Regions from separate parts of the Streptomyces sp. NPDC007929 genome, predicted to be linked through region 1. Evidence: predicted binding sites of a transcription regulator. Region 1 holds the regulator's gene; the other holds the start of a gene.
What was found. Region 1 encodes HrcA, which represses chaperone genes, less so after heat shock. Its sites were predicted from a motif close to TTNGCACTCNGNNNNNCNGAGTGCNAA; they were not measured.
Positions count from the first base shown of each region.

Region 2: a site for HrcA is predicted at 8,334-8,360, ahead of groES (co-chaperone GroES). Genes of this name have one in related genera too.

Region 1 covers NZ_JBIBKD010000002.1:594,396-605,180, forward strand. Annotated here, with positions in the region: gene lepA (translation elongation factor 4) at 1-79, shown strand, start outside; gene ACFZDE_RS07470 (AMP-binding protein) at 343-2,217, shown strand; gene ACFZDE_RS07475 (response regulator) at 2,221-2,676, opposite strand; gene ACFZDE_RS07480 (hypothetical protein) at 2,729-2,899, opposite strand; gene ACFZDE_RS07485 (SpoIIE family protein phosphatase) at 3,077-5,677, shown strand; gene hemW (radical SAM family heme chaperone HemW) at 5,768-7,000, shown strand; gene ACFZDE_RS07495 (DUF3097 family protein) at 7,136-7,936, opposite strand; gene ACFZDE_RS07500 (MBL fold metallo-hydrolase) at 7,968-8,699, opposite strand; gene hrcA (heat-inducible transcriptional repressor HrcA) at 8,871-9,887, shown strand; gene dnaJ (molecular chaperone DnaJ) at 9,887-10,785, shown strand, end outside.
Region 2 covers NZ_JBIBKD010000003.1:353,820-364,604, reverse strand. Annotated here, with positions in the region: gene ACFZDE_RS11365 (response regulator transcription factor) at 407-1,018, opposite strand; gene ACFZDE_RS11360 (WhiB family transcriptional regulator) at 1,399-1,728, shown strand; gene ACFZDE_RS11355 (LysR substrate-binding domain-containing protein) at 1,926-2,825, opposite strand; gene ACFZDE_RS11350 (MOSC domain-containing protein) at 2,907-3,575, shown strand; gene ACFZDE_RS11345 (SDR family NAD(P)-dependent oxidoreductase) at 3,670-4,443, shown strand; gene ACFZDE_RS11340 (ester cyclase) at 4,560-5,267, shown strand; gene ACFZDE_RS11335 (hypothetical protein) at 5,295-5,816, opposite strand; gene groL (chaperonin GroEL) at 6,137-7,762, opposite strand; gene groES (co-chaperone GroES) at 7,879-8,187, opposite strand; gene ACFZDE_RS11320 (polysaccharide deacetylase family protein) at 8,450-9,220, opposite strand; gene ACFZDE_RS11315 (polysaccharide deacetylase family protein) at 9,217-10,098, opposite strand; gene ACFZDE_RS11310 (methyltransferase domain-containing protein) at 10,283-10,785, shown strand, end outside.

The sequences.
Region 1 (10,785 bases):
CGTAGAGGTTCCGCAGGAGGCCTTCATCGCGGTTCTGTCCAGTGATGACAGCGCGGGGTCGGGCAAGGGCAAGAAGTAGTCACGGATTACCGTGGGTTACACCGCAATCCGGGTTGAACAGGGGCTCGCCGTGCGAAAGTGCGGCGGGCCCCTGTGCGTGCGCGGGGTAGCTCTCTGTACGAAGTGACAGGCCGCGGACCCTTACGCAGGGGCCGGTCGCCCTTTACTCTGATCCCTGCTCGTTAGTTACTCACGAGTTAAACAACGGGCGTGACCTGCACCTCGTGAGTGCCACCCAGCCGCACCTGAGCCAGCCGCATCGTCGCGGGCCCGGAGGATGTCGTGAGCGACACACAGACCCTGATCGAGAACCGTCCGCCGTCCGTGGCGGGCCTCTTCCTGGAGCGCGTCGCGGCCACGCCGGACGCCGAGGCCTATCGGTATCCGGTCCCCTCGTCCGCGGGCCAGGGGCCGGACGAGTGGAAGTCGCTGACCTGGGCGAAGGCAGCCGAGCGGGTCTACGCCATCGCGGCGGGACTCATCGAGCTGGGCGTGCGTGCCGAGCAGCGCGTCGCCCTCGCCGCCTCCACCCGGCTCGAGTGGATCCTCGCCGACCTCGGCATCATGTGCGCCGGCGCGGCCACGACCACGGTGTACCCGCAGACCAACGCCGAGGAATCCGCGTACATCCTGTCGGACTCCGAGAGCCGGGTGCTGATCGCGGAGAACGCCGAGCAGCTGGCCAAGGCCGTGGAGAAGCGCGCCGAGCTGCCCGAGCTGACGCACGTCGTGGTGATCGACGCGGCCGGTGTGGAGACCGCCGACTGGATCCTCACCCTGGACGAGCTGGAGAAGCGCGGCGCGGCCCGGCTGGAGAAGGACCCCGACCTGATCAAGGAGCGGGTCGGCGCGATCACCAAGGACCAGCTGGCCACCCTCATCTACACCTCCGGCACGACCGGCCGCCCCAAGGGCGTGCGCCTGCCGCACGACAACTGGTCGTACATGGCGAAGGCGATCGCCGCGACCGGGCTGGTCGGCGCCGAGGACGTTCAGTACCTCTGGCTGCCGCTCGCGCACGTCTTCGGCAAGGTGCTGACCTCCGGGCAGATCGAGGTCGGGCACGTCACCGCCGTGGACGGCCGGGTCGACAAGATCATCGAGAATCTGCCGGTGGTGCAGCCGACGTACATGGCGGCCGTGCCGCGCATCTTCGAGAAGGTCTACAACGGCGTGGCCGCGAAGGCCCGGGCCGGCGGCGGTGCCAAGTACAAGATCTTCCAGTGGGCGGCCGAGGTGGCCCGCGAGTACGCCAAGGTCTCCCAGGACAACTTCCGGCGGACCGGGACCGCGTCGGTGCCGTTCGGCCTGGGCGCCAAGCACAAGGCCGCCGACGCGCTGGTCTTCGCCAAGATCCGCGAGGCCTTCGGCGGCAACCTGCGGGCGTGCGTCTCGGGTTCCGCCGCGCTGTCGCCGGAGATCGGCTACTTCTTCGCGGGCGCCGGCATCCACATCCTGGAGGGCTACGGCCTGACCGAGTCCTCGGCCGCGTCCTTCGTGAACCCCGGCGAGGCCTACCGCACCGGCACGGTCGGCAAGCCGCTGCCCGGCACGGAGGTACGGATCGCCGACGACGGGGAGATCCTGCTGCGCGGCCCGGGCATCATGGAGGGCTACCACAAGCTGCCCGAGAAGACCGCCGAGGTGCTGGAGCCGGACGGCTGGTTCCACACCGGGGACATCGGGGAGCTGTCTCCCGACGGCTACCTGCGGATCACCGACCGCAAGAAGGACCTCATCAAGACCTCGGGCGGCAAGTACATCGCCCCGGCGGAGGTCGAGGGGCAGTTCAAGGCGGTGTGCCCGTACGTGTCGAACATCCTGGTGCACGGGGCCGACCGGAACTTCTGCACGGCGCTGATCGCGCTCGACGAGGCGGCGATCACCGACTGGGCCAAGGAGAACGGTCTGGAGGGCAAGCCGTACGCGGAGATCGTCTCCTCGCCGGTGACCGTCGAGATGGTCGACGGGTATGTGAAGCAGCTCAACGAGGGGCTTCAGCGGTGGCAGACCATCAAGAAGTTCCGGCTGCTGCCGCGTGACCTCGATGTGGAGCACGGGGAGATCACGCCGAGCCTGAAGCTGAAGCGGCCGGTGGTGGAGCGGGAGTACAAGCATCTGATCGAGGAGATGTACGAGGGCTCTCGCGAGGCGTAGGCCCTAAGGGGCATCACCCACCCGGCGTCGCAAGTCCTGGACCTCCGTCCTGAGGCGTTCCACCTCTCTGCCTTTTCGGTAGAGGTCCAGGAAGACGCTGACCTTCGCCCTCAGGACCCACGGGTCGAACGGCTTGGTCACGTAGTCCGCGGCGCCGGTCGCGTAGCCGCGGAAGGCGTAGCCGGAGTCGTCGTCGGTGCCCGTGAGGAAGATGATCGGGACGTCGCGGGTCTGGTCGAGGCGTTTGATCTGGGACGCCGTCTCGAAGCCGTCCATGCCCGGCATGCGGATGTCCAGCAGGACCAGGGCGATCGGACGGTGCAGGAGGGCCTGCAGGGCCTCCTCGCCGGAACGGGCCCGGACCAGCGGTTCGTTGAGGGAGGCCAGGACGGCCTCCAGGGCCGTCAGATTGTCCTCCATGTCGTCGACCAGGAGTATGCCGGCGCGATCGGTACTCATGACGGGTGGGGCTCCTCGTTGCCCTCGGGGGCCAGCAGTTCGCACACGACCGTCAGCCACCCCGGGCCGCCGCCGTCGTCACCGCGGCGATGTCCCGCACCTGGGTCATCAGCCGGGACGCCATCGTGGTGGCGGCCCGGCCCATGCGGTGCAGATCGGATGCACGAATCTGACCGTCTTCGTGACGGTCTTCGACCACACGAGTAGCACTGTTCTCACTCATGGCGGCCCACTTCGGTAACTCGGCGCTTATGGGCGGGGCCAGTCTGTCACTCTGTCGGCATCGACTGTGGCGTATTCGTACGAACTGCCCGGGGAGCTGTCCATGGGGGCCATTCCGACGCAACGGGAGACCGCCTCCCGTGCCTCAGAGGCGCCTGCACACGCGTGGGAGACGCCCGTGCCCGTCCAGGAAGGGCCCGTCGCCGACGAGCCCGCACCGTCCGCGGAGGTGATCACACCGTCCGCCGCGGCGCCCGGACCGGAGCGCACGCGGGCGCACGCGACCCTGTCCAACAGTTCCCTCGCGCCGGGCGCGGCACGCGCCCTGGTGCGCGCGGCGCTCGCCGAGTGGACCGCGCTCGGCCTGCCCGGCGCCGAGCACCTCACCGACCGCCTCGCCGACGACGCCACGCTCGTCGTCAGCGAACTCGTCACCAACGCCGTCGTGCACGCGGGCACCGACGTCGAGACGGAGTGCCGCCTGGAGGGCGACACCCCGGACACGGCCGCGGTCGTCGTCGAGGTTTGCGACCACCACCCCTCACGCGCCCCGCGCGGCAGCGAGCCGGAGACGGCGCACGACACCCCCGAGTACGGGCGCGGCCTGCGGCTCGTCGGTGCCCTCTCCGAGGCGTGGGGGATCACGTACCGCACGGGCCGCAAGACCGTCTGGGCGCGGCTGCCCGCCGCGGGGTGCGCGGCGGGGGAGCAGATCGAGGCGTACGCCGGGGAGCACGCGCTGGCGCGCGGCCTCCGGGTGGCGGAGATCCTTGCGCCCGAGCCGCGCCGGGGCGCGGAGCCGGCAGAGGAAGCGGCGGAGGAACCGGCGGAGGCACCGGCGGAAGACCCGGCGGAGGACCCGGTGTCCGAGCCACGCCGGGGTGAGGGGCCGCGGGAGGCCTGGGCGGCCGAGCCGTGCCAGGGGGACGGGGCAGGGGCGAACCGGGCGTCCCGGGTGTCCGAGCCGCGTCAAGGTGACGGGGTGGGGGAGGTTCGGGCGGCTGAGCTGCCGCGGGCTGAGGGGGCGGGGGAGAGCTGCGCGGCTGCACTGCCGCGGGGCGACGAGGCGGTCGAGGCCGTGCGGGCCTGGCGTGCCGAGGGAGAGACGTTGGATCTGCGTGCCGAGGGAGAGGCGTGGGATCTGCGTGCAGGGGGAGAGGCCTGGGGCCTGTGGGGCTCGTGTGACGGAGGGGAGAAGTGGGGTCGGCGTACCGGAGGCGACCCGTGGGGCCTGCGTGACGGCGGAGGGGCGTGGGACTCGCGGGGAGAGGCCTGGGACTCGCCGGGAGGCGGAGAGGTGTGGGACTCGCGGGAGGGCGGTGAGTCACGGGTCCGGCCCGCCTCACGGGAGGCTCATGACCTGCGTGACTGGAACGACCTGCGGGACTGGCGGGACCGGCACGAGAACCGCGACGGACGCAACGGCCCCGATGGTGCCTGGCTCGGCCGTGGTGCCCTGTCCTTCCTCGCCGAGGCCTCCGACCTGCTTGCCGGGCAGCTCGACGAGGACCTGGTCGCGGCGCTCGCCGGACAGCTGATCGTGCCCCGGCTGGCCGACTGGTGCGCGGTGTGGCTGGAGGACGAGGCCACCGGCGGCGGCTGGAGCGGCGGGGCGGGAGCGGGCGGACCGCGCCTCGCCCGGGTCTGGCACGGCAGCGAGAACCGCATCGAGGAACTGCGCCGCGTCCTGGAGAAGGACCCGCCGCAGCCGCTCGACCCGACGGGGTCGTCGTCCCCGTTCGAACGCGGCCGGGAGGGGGGCGGGTCCGGGCCCGTCGACTACCCCTGGCCCGGGGAGGCGCTCGGCGAGGGCGAGTCCGGCTCGGCGCTGGCGTACCGGCTGGTCGCCGGGGGACGACCGCTGGGCACCCTGGTCATCGGGCGCTCCGGGAAGGCCGGCTTCCCCGACGAGATCACCGGCCTCGCGGAGGACCTCAGCCGCCGGGTCGCCCTCGCCATCGGCGCCGCCCGCCAGTACGCCCGCCAGGCCACCATCAGCGCCGTCCTGCAGCGCGGCCTGCTGCCCGGCGCCGTGGCCGAGATCCCCGGCATGCGCAGCGCCCTCGTCTACGAGCCGTGCGACAAGGGCGGCCCGAGCGGCGACTTCTACGACCTGTTCCCCGCCGGTGCCGGCCGCTGGTGCTTCGCCGTCGGCGACGTCCAGGGCAAGGGGCCGGAGGCGGCCGTCGTGATCGGCCTGGCCCGGCCCTGGCTGCGGCTGCTGGCCCGCGAGGGCTACCGGGTCGCCGACGTCCTCGACCGTCTCAACCAACTGCTCCTCGACGACGCCACGGAGGCCGCCGACGCCGCGGCCCGGGCGCTGGTGGCCGCGGGCGCGCGTCCCACCCCGCCCGGTGACGGGCCCCAGACGCGCTTCCTGTCCCTGCTGTACGGCGAACTCGTGCCCTTCGACGGCGGCGTCCGCTGCACCGTCGCCTCCGCCGGGCACCCGCTGCCGCTGCTGCTCGGGGCGGGCGGCGAGGTCCACACGGCCGCGCAGCCCCAGACCCTCCTCGGGGTCGTGGAGGACGCCACCTACACCAGCGAGACCTTCGAGCTGCGCTCCGGCGACACGCTGCTGTGCGTAACCGACGGCGTGACCGAGCGCCGCTCGGGCTCCCGCCAGTTCGACGACGGGGACGGGCTCGCGACCGCCCTGGCCGGGTGCGCCGGGCTGGACGCGGATCTGATAGCCGAGCGGATCAAGCGGCTGGTGCACGACTTCGGGGCCCGGCCGCCCGCGGACGATCTCGCGCTGCTGGTCCTCCAGGCGGACTGACCGGCGCTCTGCCGGCTCCCGGCGGACCGACCGGCGCTCTGCTGGTCCTCCGGGCGCAGGGGCGCGCGCCGGTGCTGGACAATGGAAGGCATGCCTTCCGCACTCCCCGACGGTGAGCCCGTCCCCGACGACGGCGCGCTGCCCGCGTCCGCGCTCGCCGGGGCCGCCGACCGCCCGCTCGGGTTCTACCTGCACGTCCCGTACTGCGCGACCCGCTGCGGCTACTGCGACTTCAACACCTACACCGCGACCGAGCTGCGCGGCACCGGTGGGGTGCTGGCGTCCCGCGACAACTACGCCGAGACGCTGGCCGACGAGATCCGCCTGGCGCGCAAGGTGCTGGGTGACGATCCACGTCCCGTGCGCACGGTGTTCGTGGGCGGGGGCACGCCCACGCTGCTGGACGCCGGGGACCTGGTGCGGATGCTCAAGGCCGTGCGGGACGAGTTCGGGCTGGCGGAGGACGCCGAGGTCACGACCGAGGCGAACCCGGAGTCGGTGGACCCCGGGTACCTGGCCGCCCTGCGCGAGGGGGGCTTCAACCGGATCTCCTTCGGCATGCAGAGTGCGCGGCAGCATGTCCTGAAGGTGCTGGACCGCACGCACACCCCCGGGCGGCCCGAGGCGTGTGTGGCGGAGGCCCGGGCGGCCGGGTTCGAGCATGTGAACCTCGACCTGATCTACGGCACGCCGGGGGAGTCCGACGACGACTGGCGGGCGTCGCTGGACGCGGTGCTGGGGGCCGGACCGGACCATGTCAGCGCGTACGCCCTGATCGTCGAGGAGGGGACGCAGCTCGCGCGGCGGATCCGGCGCGGTGAGGTGCCGATGACCGACGACGACGTGCATGCCGACCGCTATCTGATCGCTGACGAGGTGCTCTCGGGCGCCGGGTTCGAGTGGTACGAGGTGTCGAACTGGGCGACCTCTCGGGCCGGGCGGTGTCTGCACAACGAGCTGTACTGGCGGGGAGCCGACTGGTGGGGGGCCGGGCCCGGGGCGCACAGCCATGTGGGCGGGGTGCGGTGGTGGAACGTCAAGCACCCGGGGGCGTACGCGGGGGCGCTGGCTTCGGGGAGGTCGCCGGGGGCCGGGCGGGAGGTGCTGTCGGAGGAGGATCGGCGGGTCGAGAGGGTTCTGCTGGAGTTGCGGCTGCGGGAGGGTGTGCCGTTGTCGCTGCTGCGGGCGCAGGGGTTGGCCGCCGCACGCAGGGCCTTGTCCGACGGGCTGCTTCAGGAAGAGCCGTACGGGGAGGGGCGGGCTGTGCTGACCTTGCGCGGGCGGTTGCTGGCGGACGGGGTTGTTCGGGACCTCGTTGACTGAGGTGCCGGTGCGTTGGTGCTGGGGGCGGGGCGATGCGCGGCTCGGCGCGACGAGGTGCCGCTGCGCCCACCCGTGCCGCCCTTAGCGGCACGCATGCCCGCAGCGGGGGCGGCACGCATGCCCGCAGCGAGGGTGCTACGTCGTCACGAAGTCGATCAGTTCTTCCACCCTGCCCAGCAGTTCCGGCTCCAGGTCCTTGTACGTGCGGACGCCCGACAGGATTCGTTGCCAGGCCGCGCCCGTGTTCTCCGGCCAGCCCAGCGCCCGGCACACGCCGGTCTTCCAGTCCTGGCCGCGCGGGACCCGGGGCCACGCCTCGATGCCCAGGGACGACGGTTTCACCGCCTCCCAGATGTCGATGTAGGGGTGGCCCACGACCAGCGCGTGCTCGCTCGTCACCGACTGGGCGATGCGCCACTCCTTCGAGCCCGGCACGAGGTGGTCCACCAGGACGCCCAGCCGTGCGTCCGGGCCTGGGGCGAACTCGGAGACGATCGACGGCAGGTCGTCGACGCCCTCCAGGTACTCCACGACCACGCCCTCGATGCGCAGGTCGTCGCCCCACACCTTCTCGACCAGCTCGGCGTCGTGCCGGCCCTCGACGTAGATGCGGCCGGCGCGGGCCACCCGTGCGCGGGCGCCGGGGACGGCCACCGAGCCCGAGGCCGTGCGGGTGGGACGTGCCGGTCCGCCCGGCGCGGGGCGGACCAGGGTCACCACCCTGCCCTCCAGCAGGAAGCCGCGCGGCTCCATCGGGAACACCCGGTGCTTGCCGAAGCGGTCCTCCAGCGTCACCGTGCCCGCCTCGCAGCGGATCACCGCACCGCAGAAGCCGGTCCCCGGCTCCTCCACCACCAGGCCGGGCTCCGCCGCGACCTCCGGCACCGGCTGGGGCTTCTTCCACGGCGGGGTCAGATCGGCGGAGTACTGGCGCATTCGGATGACGATAGGAGAAGGCGACCGGTGATCACCGCGACACGCCGAAACGCGCCGCCAGCGCGTCCCGTTGCGCCCGTACGAACGCCGCGTCCACCACCGCTCCGTGACCGGGCACGTACACCGCGTCCTCACCGCCCAGGTCCAGCAGCCGGTCCAGGGCGGCCGGCCAGCGCGACGGCACCGCGTCGGGGCCCGCCTGCGGCTCGCCCGACTCCTCGACCAGGTCGCCGCAGAACACCACCTCCGGATCACCCGGCACCAGCACCGCCAGATCGTGCGCGGTGTGCCCGGGGCCGACGTTCGCCAGCAGCACCTGCCGCCCGCCGCCCAGGTCGAGGGTCCACTCGCCGGAGACCAGGTGGCCGGGCGGGGCCAGCCGCTCCGCCGCCTCCCGCGCCGTGGGCGCCGCGAGGCCCTGGCGCACCGCGTCCTCGCGCAACTCCTCGCGGTCCCGCGCCCGCGACAGCACCGCGTCCACGCCCACCGCTCCGAACACCTCGGTGTCCGGGAGGGCGGCGGCGCCGAGGACATGATCGAAGTGCGGGTGGGTCAGCGCGAGATGTGTCACACGGTGACCGGTGAGCGCCCGCGCCTGCGCGCCCAGTTTCGCGCCCTCGGCGAGGCTCGACCCCGCGTCGATCATGAGGACCGCGCCCTCCCCGGCCACCAGCCCGATCGTGCAGTCCCACACCGGCAGCCGGCACCGCCCCACACCGGCGGCCAGGCGCTCCCATCCGAGGTCTTCCCAAGTCACCGTCATACGGCGACGCTAGCGGTGCGCCCCGCTCGGGGCACGGCGCCGCACGACCAGCCTTGCCGGGGGTGTACCCCACCGCCGTACACTGGGCCGGGGAATGCTGGCACTCGCACGCGCAGAGTGCCAGGCTCAACGGGCAGGACCACGGGCGGACGACTTCTGGAGGTGTGCGCGATGCTCAGTGAACGCAGGCTCCAGGTGCTGCGCGCCATCGTCCAGGACTACGTCGGCACCGAGGAGCCGGTGGGTTCCAAGGCCCTCACCGAGCGGCACAGCCTCGGCGTCTCCCCGGCGACCGTCCGCAACGACATGGCGGCCCTGGAGGACGAGGGGTACATCGCCCAGCCGCACACCAGTGCCGGGCGCATCCCCACCGACAAGGGCTACCGGCTGTTCGTCGACAAGCTCGCCGGTGTCAAGCCGATGACCGCGCCCGAGCGGCGTGCGATCCAGAACTTCCTCGAAGGCGCGGTCGACCTCGACGACGTCGTGGCGCGCACGGTGCGGCTGCTCGCGCAGCTCACGCGTCAGGTCGCCGTCGTGCAGTACCCCTCGCTGACCCGTTCGACCGTGCGGCATGTGGAGTTGCTCTCCCTCGCCCCCGCGCGGGTGATGCTCGTGCTGATCACGGACACCGGGCGGGTCGAGCAGCGGGTGGTCGACTGCCCGGCGCCCTTCGGCGAGGCCTCGCTGGCGGATCTGCGCGCCCGGCTCAACAGCCGTGTGGCGAACCGCCGTTTCGCGGATGTGCCGGGTCTGGTGGAGGATCTCCCGGAGGCGTTCGAGCACGAGGACCGGGGTACGGTCTCCACGGTGCTCTCCACACTCCTGGAGACGCTCGTCGAGGAGAACGAGGAGCGGCTGATGATCGGCGGCACCGCCAATCTGACCCGCTTCGGGCATGACTTCCCTCTCACGATCCGGCCGGTGCTGGAGGCGCTGGAGGAGCAGGTCGTGCTCCTCAAGCTGCTCGGCGAGGCGCAGGATCCGGGCGTGACCGTACGGATCGGTCATGAGAACGCCCACGAAGGACTCAACTCCACGTCCGTCGTGTCGGTCGGCTACGGTTCGGGCGGCGAGGCAGTCGCCAAGCTCGGCGTGGTCGGACCGACCCGCATGGACTACCCGGGAACGATGGGAGCGGTACGCGCAGTGGCACGGTACGTCGGACAGATCCTGGCGGAGTCGTAGTGGCCACGGACTACTACGCCGTACTCGGCGTGCGCCGCGACGCGTCGCAGGAAGAGATCAAGAAGGCCTTCCGGCGGCTCGCGCGCGAGCTGCACCCGGACGTCAACCCCGATCCGAAGACCCAGGAGCGGTTCAAGGAGATCAACGCCGCTTACGAGGTGCTGTCGGACCCGCAGAAGAAGCAGGTCTACGACCTCGGCGGCGACCCGCTCTCGCAGGCCGGTGGCGGCGGCGCGGGCGGCTTCGGAGCCGGTGGTTTCGGAAACTTCTCGGACATCATGGACGCGTTCTTCGGCACGGCGTCGCAGCGCGGACCGCGCTCGCGCACTCGCCGCGGCCAGGACGCCATGATCCGTATCGAGGTCGAGCTCGACGAGGCGGCCTTCGGCACGACGAAGGACATCCAGGTCGACACGGCCGTCGTCTGCAACACCTGCAACGGCGAGGGCGCGGCCCCGGGCACCTCCGCGCAGACCTGTGACATGTGCCGCGGCCGCGGTGAGGTCTCGCAGGTCACCCGGTCCTTCCTGGGCCAGGTCATGACGTCCCGCCCCTGCCCCCAGTGCCAGGGCTTCGGCACCGTCGTGCCGACCCCGTGCCCGGAGTGCGCGGGCGACGGCCGGGTCCGCTCCCGCCGTACGCTCACGGTCAAGATCCCGGCCGGTGTCGACAACGGCACGCGGATCCAGCTCGCCGGTGAGGGCGAAGTCGGCCCCGGCGGTGGTCCGGCCGGTGACCTCTACGTCGAGATCCACGAGCTGCCGCACAGCACGTTCCAGCGGCGCGGCGACGATCTGCACTGCACGGTGACGATCCCCATGACGGCGGCGTCCCTCGGCACGAAGGTGCCGCTGGAGACGCTCGACGGCATGGAGGAGGTCGACATCCGCCCGGGCAC
Region 2 (10,785 bases), on a different contig from region 1:
CACCGAAGCGTTATGAGCAGGTGCGCCGGCACTCATCCCCTGCGCCCTCCCCTTCCGCTCGACCGACTCGTCCCCGAGGAACTCCACACCCTCAAGGATGCGGCATCCGCGGCGAAACGAGCAGCGGGCCTCCGGTGAACCCCCGGTCCACCCGCGCCCACCTGGAGTTCCGTGCTCTCACCACGAGCGCTGGGGCCTGCCGTTCGGATCAATCCGGGGATTTGGGCCCGCGCCCTCGCGGGCTCTCGGCCCCGCCCGGGCGGGAGCGGCTCCCGGCCGGCGTCGCCGTCGGCCGCCGGGGCCGTGCCGCGCGGGTACGGCTCACGCGGGGGCATCGGTGTGCCCCCGCTCTCCGGCTGCCGCCGGAGGCCGCGCGTCGAAGCCGACCCGATCCGAAGGACAGGCCCTAGCGCACCAGACCCCACCGGAAGCCGAGCGCCACGGCGTGGGCCCGGTCCGAGGCGCCCAGCTTCTTGAACAGGCGCCGGGCGTGCGTCTTGACGGTGTCCTCGGAGAGGAACAGCTCACGGCCGATCTCGGCGTTCGAGCGGCCGTGGCTCATGCCTTCGAGGACCTGGATCTCACGCGCCGTGAGCGTGGGCGCCGCACCCATCTCGGCCGAGCGCAGCCGGCGCGGCGCGAGCCGCCAGGTCGGGTCGGCCAGGGCCTGGGTCACCGTCGCGCGCAGTTCCGCGCGGGAGGCGTCCTTGTGCAGATAGCCGCGGGCACCGGCGGCGACCGCGAGGGCCACGCCGTCCAGGTCCTCGGCGACGGTGAGCATGATGATGCGCGCACCGGGGTCGGCGGACAGCAGCCGCCTGACCGTCTCGACGCCGCCCAGTCCGGGCATGCGTACGTCCATCAGAATCAGGTCCGAGCGGTCGGCGCCCCAGCGGCGGAGGACTTCCTCGCCGTTGGCCGCCGTCGTCACGCGCTCTACGCCGGGCACGGTCGCGACCGCACGACGGAGCGCCTCTCGGGCAAGCGGGGAGTCGTCGCAGACGAGGACGGATGTCATGACCGCCCTCCGCAGCTGATGCGCGTCACCTTGAGCCTCCAGGCTGGTACGAAATCGTCACCTGTGCGGTCGACCGTCTCGGACGCCCGCCCGAGCGCTTGTTCCTTCAACCGCCTCGCACTCTCAACGACGGTCACTCGAAAGAGTTACGGGGGTGGCTGCCATCTTCGGCACTCTACGTGAGGGGGCGGACACGGTGCAGATATGCGCAGCAGACCCTCGAAGTTTCATCACAACCCGTGCCCCATTCAGACCCATTTCTTCCGCTTTGCCAGTGTCTGGAGCTAGATTCGCAATGAGTCATATTTTCATCTCCTTAGATCGTAGTTGTACGGTCGTAGACACCGGATCCGCCCAGAACGGCTACAAGGGGTCACGTAATGGCAGATTTCTCCCGCCTTCCCGGACCGAACGCGGACCTGTGGGACTGGCAGCTGCTGGCTGCCTGTCGCGGAGTGGACAGCTCGCTGTTCTTCCATCCGGAGGGCGAGCGCGGTGCGGCGAGGAGCGCTCGTGAGAACTCGGCCAAAGAGGTCTGCATGAGGTGCCCGGTACGTGCCGAGTGCGCCGCACACGCGCTGGCGGTGCGCGAGCCGTACGGCGTGTGGGGCGGACTGACCGAGGACGAGCGCGAAGAACTGATGGGGCGGGCGCGCAACCGGCTGGTGTCGGCGTCGGCACTGGGCGGGCACACCGCCTCGAACAATTGAAGGAACGTTTCTTCGAACGGGCACGCGCACGCGTGCCGTTGGTTTTTGACGCGGGTGGCCGTATTGCATGCGGGTGACCGTATGGACGCGGGTGACCGTATGGACGCGGATGGCCATGTGGACGCGGGCGGCCGTGTGGACGCGGGCGGCCGTGTGAACACGGGCAGGCCCCTCGCCCCGGAGCGCCGCCGCGCCCGCTACGGGCGGCGGGCGGCCCGGGTCAGCTGGTCGAGGGTCGCGGCCACCGCCGGGACCTGCGCGAGGTCGGGCAGCGTGAGCGCGACGATCTCCCGCCGCACCGCCGGTTCGAGCCGCACGGTGCGCACCCCCCGGGGCCGTACCGACTCGACGGCCAGCTGGGGCAGCACGGCGACGCCCAGACCGGCGCCGACCAGCCCGACCACCGCCGGATAGTCGTCGGTGGCGAAGTCGATGCGCGGGGTGAAGCCGGCCGCCGCGCACACCTCCACCAACTGCCCACGGCAGCGCGGGCAGCCCGCGATCCACGGCTCCTCGGTGAGCTCACCGATGTCGACGGACCGCGCGCCCGCGAGCCGGTGCCGCTCCGGCACGAGCGCGACGAGCCGGTCCGACAGCAGCGGCCGTACGACGAGGTCGTCCCACTCCTGCGCGCTCGCCGACCCCTCGTAGCGGAAGGCGAGCGCCACGTCGCAGTCGCCGTCGCGCAGCAGGCCCACGGAGGCGGGCGGCTCGGCCTCCTCCAGGGAGACACGGGTGCCCGGGTGCGCCGCGCGCAGTGCCGCGAGAGCCGTGGGGACGAGGGTGGAGCTGCCGCTGGGGAAGGAGACGAGCCGGACCCGGCCCGCGCGCAGCCCGGCGATGGCGGCGACCTCCTCCTCCGCCGCTGTGAGCCCGGCGAGGATCCCGGAGGCATGCCGCACCAGGGCCTCGCCGGCCTGGGTCAGGCGCATCTCGCGTCCCGTGCGGATCAGCAGCGGGGTGCCCACGGAGGTTTCCAGGGCCTTCATCTGCTGGCTGACGGCGGGCTGGGTACAGCCCAGCTCCCGGCCCGCGGCGGAGAAGGAACCGGTGGTCGCGACGGCGCGCAGGACACGGAGATGACGAGCTTCGATCACTCTTCGAGGATAAGCGACGCTTTGACGACGATGCGAATATTGCGTCGACGCTTTGGGGAGTGGTCGCCTACCGTGCGGGTCATGAAGCTTCTGTCTGTGAATCTGGGCCGCGCCGAGGCCGCGCCGTACGCGGACGGCCCCGGGGGCGTGACCGGAATCGACAAGCGGCCGGTGGACGGGCCGGTGCGGGTGTCCGCGCCCGGACCCAAGGGGATCGGCGGGAGCGGGCTCGCCGGTGACGCGGTGTGCAAGCTGGAGCACCACGGCGGCGACGATCAGGCGGTGTACGCCATGGCCCGCGAGGACATGGACGAGTGGGAGCGCGAGCTGGGCCGGACACTGGCCGACGGCGCGTTCGGCGAGAACCTCACGACCCGCGGTCTTGACGTGTCCGGCGCGCTGATCGGCGAGCGCTGGCGCATCGGCCCCGAGGTGGTGCTGGAGATCACCTCCGGGCGGATTCCGTGCCGTACGTTCCAGGGCCACCTGGGTGAGAAGGGCTGGGTGAAGCGGTTCACGCGGCGGGGGGCGCCGGGGGCGTATCTGCGGGTGATCGTGCCCGGGGAGATCCGCGCGGGCGACGCCGTGGAGATCGTGCACCGGCCCGGCCACGACGTGACGGTAGCCCTTCAGTTCCGGGCGGTGACGACCGAGCGGACGCTGCTGCCGCGCCTGCTGGCCGCGGGCGAGGCTCTGCACCCGGAGCTGCTGCGGACGGCTCGGGAGTACGAGGAGAAGTACGGGGGCTGATGGCCGCTCACCACGCCTGTCTCCACGGACCCTTCACCACGGACGGCCCCACGGGGAAGCGGATGCACCCGGTCCGGGTCACTAACCTTCTGCCATGACAACGGCTCTGATTACGGGATCGACGGCAGGCATCGGAGCCGCGTTCGCGCGGCGACTGGCGGCGGACGGGCACAACCTGGTGCTGGTGGCCCGCGACACCAAGCGGCTGCACGAGCAGGCGACCGAACTGCACGACCGGCACGGCATCGAGGCGGAGGTGCTGACGGCCGACCTGGCCGAGGACAAGGGGATCGAGGCGGTGGCCGGACGCCTCGGCGACCGCAGGAACCCCGTCGACCTCCTGATCAACAACGCCGGATTCGGCAACAAGGGCCGCTACCTGGACGTCTCCATGGCCGATGAGCTGCGGATGCTGAAGGTGCACTGCGAGGCGGTGCTGCGGCTGACGTCGGCGGCGGCCGAGGCGATGCGCGAGCGGGGCCGGGGCGGCGTGGTCAACGTGGCGTCGGTGGCCGCGTTCGTCCCTCGGGGCACCTACGGTGCCTCCAAGGCGTGGGTCGTGCAGTTCACCCAGGGCGCCGCGCGCGACCTGGCCGGCAGCGGCGTACGGCTGATGGCGCTCTGCCCTGGGTTCGTGCGCACCGAGTTCCACGACCGGGCCGGGATGGGCACCGACAACATCCCCGGCTGGATGTGGCTCGACGCGGACAAGCTGGTGGCGGCGGCGCTGCACGACCTGGCGCGCGGCAAGACGCTGTCCATCCCGGACCCGCGCTACAAGGCGCTGATGGGGGCGGCGAAGCTGGTGCCTCGGGGGATGCTGGGAGCGGTGTCCTCCAGGACGGGACGCAAGTACGGGCCGCAGTAGCGTCGCGTCGGCCGGCTCGCCTTCCTCCCCCCCCCCATGAGCCGGGAGGCACCCGGGCGTTCCCCTTGGGACAATGAAGCTGTTCAGCCGGACCCAGGGGGGCCGGAGGCGAGACCATGACCTTCGTACAGCTCATCGAATGCAGGACCAGCCGGCTCGACGAGATGAACCGGCTGATGGACCGGTGGGTCGAGCAGACCAAGGGGAAGCGGACCGCGTCGCACAGTGTGGTGGCGAAGGACCGGGCGGACTCCTCGCACATCGTGGAGATCGTGGAGTTCCCCTCGTACGAGGAGGCGATGCGCAACTCCGGGCTGCCGGAGACGGACCGGATCTTCCAGGACATGGTGGCGCTCTGCGAGGAGACGCCGACCTTCACGGACCTGGACGTGGTGCGGGACGAGCAGTTGTACGCGGCCACCGCGCGCAGGTTCTTCGAACTGGCGCCGGGTCAGGGGGACGCGCCGCCGTTCAACGACGTGTTCATCGAGGACTACCACGATCACGATCCGGCCAATGTGCAGGACGTCATCGGGCTGGACGCGCTCCGTCGCGAGGTGGAGGTGTGGCGCGGCGGCTTCGACTTCTCGTTCACCATCGAGGACCAGATGGCGCAGGGGGACCGGGTCTGCACCCGGTGGACGTTCAGCGGGCGGCACACCGGCGAGTTCCTCGGGATCGAGCCGACCGGCCAGGAGGTCACCATGACCGGCACGACCGTGCACCGCTGCACGCCCGACGGAAAGATCGCCGAGGGCTGGTGGCAGTACGACCGGCTGGGTCTGATGCAGCAGCTGGGGGCGCTGGAGTCTACGGAGCTCTGACGCCGGGGGCCCCGGTGGCGAGCCGCGTCACGCCCCTTCCTGCCCTCGCGCCGCAGTGAGACGCGAACGCAACTCGATTTTCAACGCCCATGCGACGATCGGTGCCCACGGCGACTGGATGAGCCGGTACATCGGGAAGGTCGCGACCGCGAAGGCACCGACCGCCACGGCCACGAGACACGCCACGGCGATGTCCCGCTCAGGCTGATGCGCCGGCACTCCGAGCCAGGCCAGGCAGACGACCGTGACACACACCTGCGCCATCATGACCACGACCCAGAGGATTCCGAGCGCGAACTGAACCGCGGCCTTCAGCATGCCCGTGCTCGCCATGACGCTGTGCTCTTCGACCAGTCGGCGCACGGCGGCCCGACGCTCGGCGGGCGACTGCTCCAGGATCGCGGTCAGCTGGGGCTCGACCTGCTCCACCAGCCGACTCACCCAGCCCTGGATCGTCCGTTGATAGGACGCGACCTCCAGACCGGCGGCGATGAGAATCACCGGCGCCACAGCAGCCGAGGTCGCGGCGAACGGCTCCGTCATCTGCATGCGGGCAGCATGCCCACATCGCACCCGCCGCCAAAGGCTCGTTGCGGAAGAGTGACATGGCCGCACGAGAGTCACGCGCCCGTAGCGCGCGCAGGCCGTTCGGAGTGCGGTCCCACGCCGATGCGGACCCGGTCTCCTGGCGCCGAGGTTCAGCTCGTCCAGCGATGTGCTCCGGCCGTGCTCAACCGGTTCTCTGCTCCGGTACCCAGGAGGCCCTCGACCGCCGCTGCGGTTCCCTGAGTCGTGGTGAGGAAATGGCGAGGGCCCGGCGCCCCGTTTTCGGGGGCCGGGCCCTGCTCAGGGTCTGGCGCGCTTGGTCGTCAGTGGGCGTGGCCGTGGCCGTGGCCCGCGGCGGCCGGCTCTTCCTCTTCCTTCTTCTCGACGACCAGGGTCTCGGTCGTGAGGAGGAGGGAGGCGATGGAGGCGGCGTTCTCCAGGGCGGAGCGGGTGACCTTGACCGGGTCGATGACGCCGGCCTTGACCAGGTCGCCGTACTCGCCGGTGGCGGCGTTGAAGCCCTGGCCCTTGTCGAGCTCGGCGACCTTGGAGGTGATGACGTAGCCCTCCAGGCCGGCGTTCTCGGCGATCCAGCGCAGCGGCTCGACGGCGGCCTTGCGGACGACCGCGACACCCGTGGCCTCGTCGCCGGTCTTGCCGAGGTTGCCCTCGAGGACCTTCACGGCGTGGACCAGCGCGGAGCCACCACCGGAGACGATGCCCTCCTCGACCGCGGCGCGGGTCGCGGAGATGGCGTCCTCCAGACGGTGCTTGCGCTCCTTGAGCTCGACCTCGGTGGCGGCACCGACGCGGATGACGCACACGCCGCCGGCCAGCTTCGCGAGGCGCTCCTGGAGCTTCTCGCGGTCCCAGTCGGAGTCCGTGGTCTCGATCTCGGCCTTGATCTGGGCGACGCGGCCCTGCACGTCGTCCTTGTTGCCGGCGCCGTCGACGACCGTGGTGTCGTCCTTGGTGACGGTGACGCGGCGGGCGGAGCCGAGCACGTCCAGGCCGACCTGGTCGAGCTTGAGGCCGACCTCCTCGGAGACGACCGTGGCGCCGGTGAGGATCGCCAGGTCCTGCAGCATCGCCTTGCGGCGGTCGCCGAAGCCGGGGGCCTTCACGGCGACGGCGTTGAAGGTGCCGCGGATCTTGTTGACGACGAGGGTGGAGAGGGCCTCGCCCTCGACGTCCTCGGCGATGATCAGCAGCGGCTTGGAGGCGTTGGACTGGATGACCTTCTCCAGCAGCGGCAGGAGGTCCGCGATGGCGGAGATCTTGCCCTGCGTGATGAGGATGTACGGGTCGTCCAGGACGGCTTCCATGCGCTCCTGGTCCGTCACGAAGTACGGCGACAGGTAGCCCTTGTCGAAGGCCATGCCCTCGGTGAAGTCCAGCTCCAGACCGAAGGTGTTGGACTCCTCGACGGTGATGACACCGTCCTTGCCGACCTTGTCCATGGCCTCGGCGATGAGCTCGCCGACCTGCGTGTCCTGGGCGGACAGACCGGCGACGGCGGCGATGTCGGACTTCTCGTCGATCGGCCGGGCGGTCGCGAGGAGCTCCTCGGAGACCGCGGCGACGGCGGCGTCGATGCCCTTCTTCAGGGCAGCCGGGGAAGCACCGGCGGCGACGTTCTTGAGGCCCTCGCGCACGAGCGCCTGGGCGAGCACGGTCGCGGTGGTCGTACCGTCACCCGCGATGTCGTTGGTCTTGGTCGCCACCTCCTTGACCAGCTGGGCACCGAGGTTCTCGTACGGGTCCTCGACCTCGACCTCGCGGGCGATGGTCACACCGTCGTTGGTGATGGTGGGAGCGCCGAACTTCTTGTCGATGACGACGTTGCGGCCCTTGGGGCCGATCGTCACCTTGACCGTGTCGGCAAGCTTGTTGACGCCGCGCTCGAGGGCGCGACGGGCGTCCTCGTCGAACTTCAGGATCTTCGCCATGGGAGCGTGAGCCCTCTTCCGGAATCTGGGATATACGGCACTGCGCCCCGGGCGCCCGGCTCAGAGGTGACAGCGGGGGCCAGGGGCGCAGTTCAAAGCAAGGTGCTTGGGGTGAATTACTTCTCGACGATCGCGAGCACGTCGCGGGCCGAGAGGACGAGGTACTCCTCGCCGTTGTACTTCACCTCGGTGCCGCCGTACTTGCTGTAGAGCACGACGTCGCCGACGGAGACGTCGAGCGGAAGACGGTTGCCGTCCTCGAAGCGGCCCGGGCCCACGGCCAGGACGACGCCCTCCTGGGGCTTCTCCTTGGCGGTGTCCGGGATGACCAGGCCAGAGGCGGTGGTCTGCTCGGCGTCGAGCGGCTGGACCACGATGCGGTCCTCGAGCGGCTTGATGGCAACCTTGGAGCTGGTGGTCGTCACGATCCGACCTCCCCCTTCGGAGATCTCACGGGGTTAACTGTCTGAGGTGGCGACCAGGTGGATCCGTCGTCGCGGGTGCCGGACCTGCCCGTCGCTGTGTTGGCACTCTCCTGGGGGGAGTGCCAGAGCCGAGACTATGACTGCGATTAGCACTCGGTCAAGCGGACTGCTAATTGCCGACGGCGCGTCGGCCGGGCGGTCTCTCCTGGTGACCCGACAGACGACCCTCCCGGACGGCTCTGCAGAGGCCCCCCAGGCGGCCCTACAGGCGGTCCAGCAGGCCGTCCTGCAGGCCGTCCTCCAAGTGGTCTTCCAGCCGCCCCACCCGCAGCCCCCGTTCGGCGATCTCGCGTAGCAGGCGCTCGGTCCGTTCCGCGAGGCTCGGGGAACCGGTCTCGCCCGACGGCACCGAGACGATGTCTCCGGCCCGCAGCCGCGGCTCGCCCCGGGTGTAGGTCAGTTCGCCGTCGGCACCCAGGGACGCGCGCCACAGGACGACCGCCGTGATGCCGCAGTCGGCCGCGGCGCGCAGGGTCGTCCGGTCGTAGGTGCCGTAGGGCGGGCGGAAGAGGCGGGGCGTGATGCCGAAGCGGGAGCGGAGCTTGTGCTGCTGGCCGCAGATCTCGGCGCGCTGCCCGGCGTAGGGCAGGCCGCGCAGGGCGGGGTGGTCGAGGGTGTGGTTCTGGATGGACGCGCCGACCGCGCGCAGCCGGGCGAAGTGGCCGTAGCCGGGGCCCACGACGCTGTCGGTGAGGAACATGCTGACGGGCAGGCGCCGTTCGCGGACGAGGCGGACGAAGCGGGGGTCGCGTTCGGCGCCGTCGTCGTAGGTGAGGAAGACGACGGGGTCGCGGGTGGGGACGTGGTCCACGACGGGCGGCAGTGAGCGGGGGGCGCTCACGGCGCGGGGCGGGTCCTGGGCGCGGCCGTCGGCGGGGTCCGGCCGCTCCCCCGCGGTCCCGGCGCAACCCGCCAGCAGAACCGCGCACAGCAGGGCGACCGCGCACGGCAGGGCGGCGGCCGGCCGCCTCACAGGTAGTCCTCCAGTCGCCCGACGGCGTACCCCTGGGCCGTCACCTTGTTCAGGAAGCGGCGGATCATGTCGGCCATCGTGCCCTTCCACTGGTCGCGGCCCCGGAAGTGGGTGAGGACGATGTCGCCCCGGCGCAGGGTGCGGTCCCCCTCGCGGTACTCCCAGTGGTCGGCGAAGACCTCCTGGTTCCACAGGGGCGCGTACGCGATGCCGCAGGTCTTGGCGGCGCGCAGGGTGGCCCGGTCGTAGCTGCCGTAGGGCGGGCGGAAGAGGGTGGGGCGCTTGCCGAACTGCCGCTTCAGGTAGCGCTGCATGCCGCAGATCTCGCGCTTCTGCGCCCGGTAGGACATGCCCCGCAGGTTGGGGTGGTGGAGGGTGTGGTTGTTCAGGACCACGCCCTTGGACTGCATCTTCCGGAAGTAGCGGGTGTCGTCCTTGACCAGGTAGCCGCTGAGGAAGGCGGTGTAGGGGATGTCCAGGTCGTTCATCATCCGCAGGAACGCCGGGTCCTTCTCGGCGCCGTCGTCGATGGTGAGGAAGACGACCTTGTCCCGGGTGGGGACGCGGGTGAAGACGGGCGGCAGGTCCAGTTCCCGGTGGCCGTCCACCTCGAAGCCCTTGCGGGTCCTGATCCTCGGCTTGTGCGCCGGGGCGGGCGGGGCGGTCCGGGGGACCTTGCGCAGGCCCCAGCGGTGCGCGGCGGCGACCCGGGCGGCGTGCGCGGCGCGCAGCTTGGTGGCGTAGGAGTCGAGCGCGCGGGCCGGGGGTGCGTCGAGGGGCTGCTGGCCACCCGCCGGGGTGACCGGGTCGCTGCCGCCGTCCTGCGCGCAGCCGGAGGCGATGGCGGCGAGGACGAGCACGGTGAGGCCGATCCGCACGCCCGCGGACCTTCGCCCCGATACCCCCCATGCCCGGCATTTGTCATTTTGTACGACTGCTCGCATGACGCCGGATCCTCGCAGCGCCTCCCGCCGATCCCGGCCCGACACCGCGGCCCGCGCCCCACCATCCACCGACTGGCCCACACGTCACCCGCCCCCCGCGGTGGCCGACAATGATCCGGTGAACGACCTCGCTCTCCTCCTCACCCCCGAAGGCCGCGCCCTCCTCGACGAGGTGCGGGACACCGACCCGGCGCGGGAGCTGGCCGTCGCGACCCGGCTGCGCCGCGAGCACCCCGCCGAGCTGGTGTCGGCGGCGCTCGGGCAGGCGCGGCTGCGGCAGCGGGCGGTGGCGAAGTTCGGGGCCGAGGACGCTGGCCGGATGTTCTTCACACCGAACGGCGTCGAGCAGTCGACCCGGTCGAGCGTGGCGACCTACCGGGCCCGGCGGATGGCCGAGGCGGGCATCACCTCGGTCGCCGACCTGTGCTGCGGCATCGGCGGTGACGCGATCGCGCTGGCCCGCGCCGGGATCCGTGTGCTGGCCGTGGACCGGGACCCGCGAACGGCCGCGGCGGCCCGGGCGAACGCCGACGCGCTGGGCCTGTCCGGCCTCGTCGAGGTGCGCGAGGCGGACGTCACCGAGGTGGACACGGCCGGTTTCGACGCCGCGTTCGTCGATCC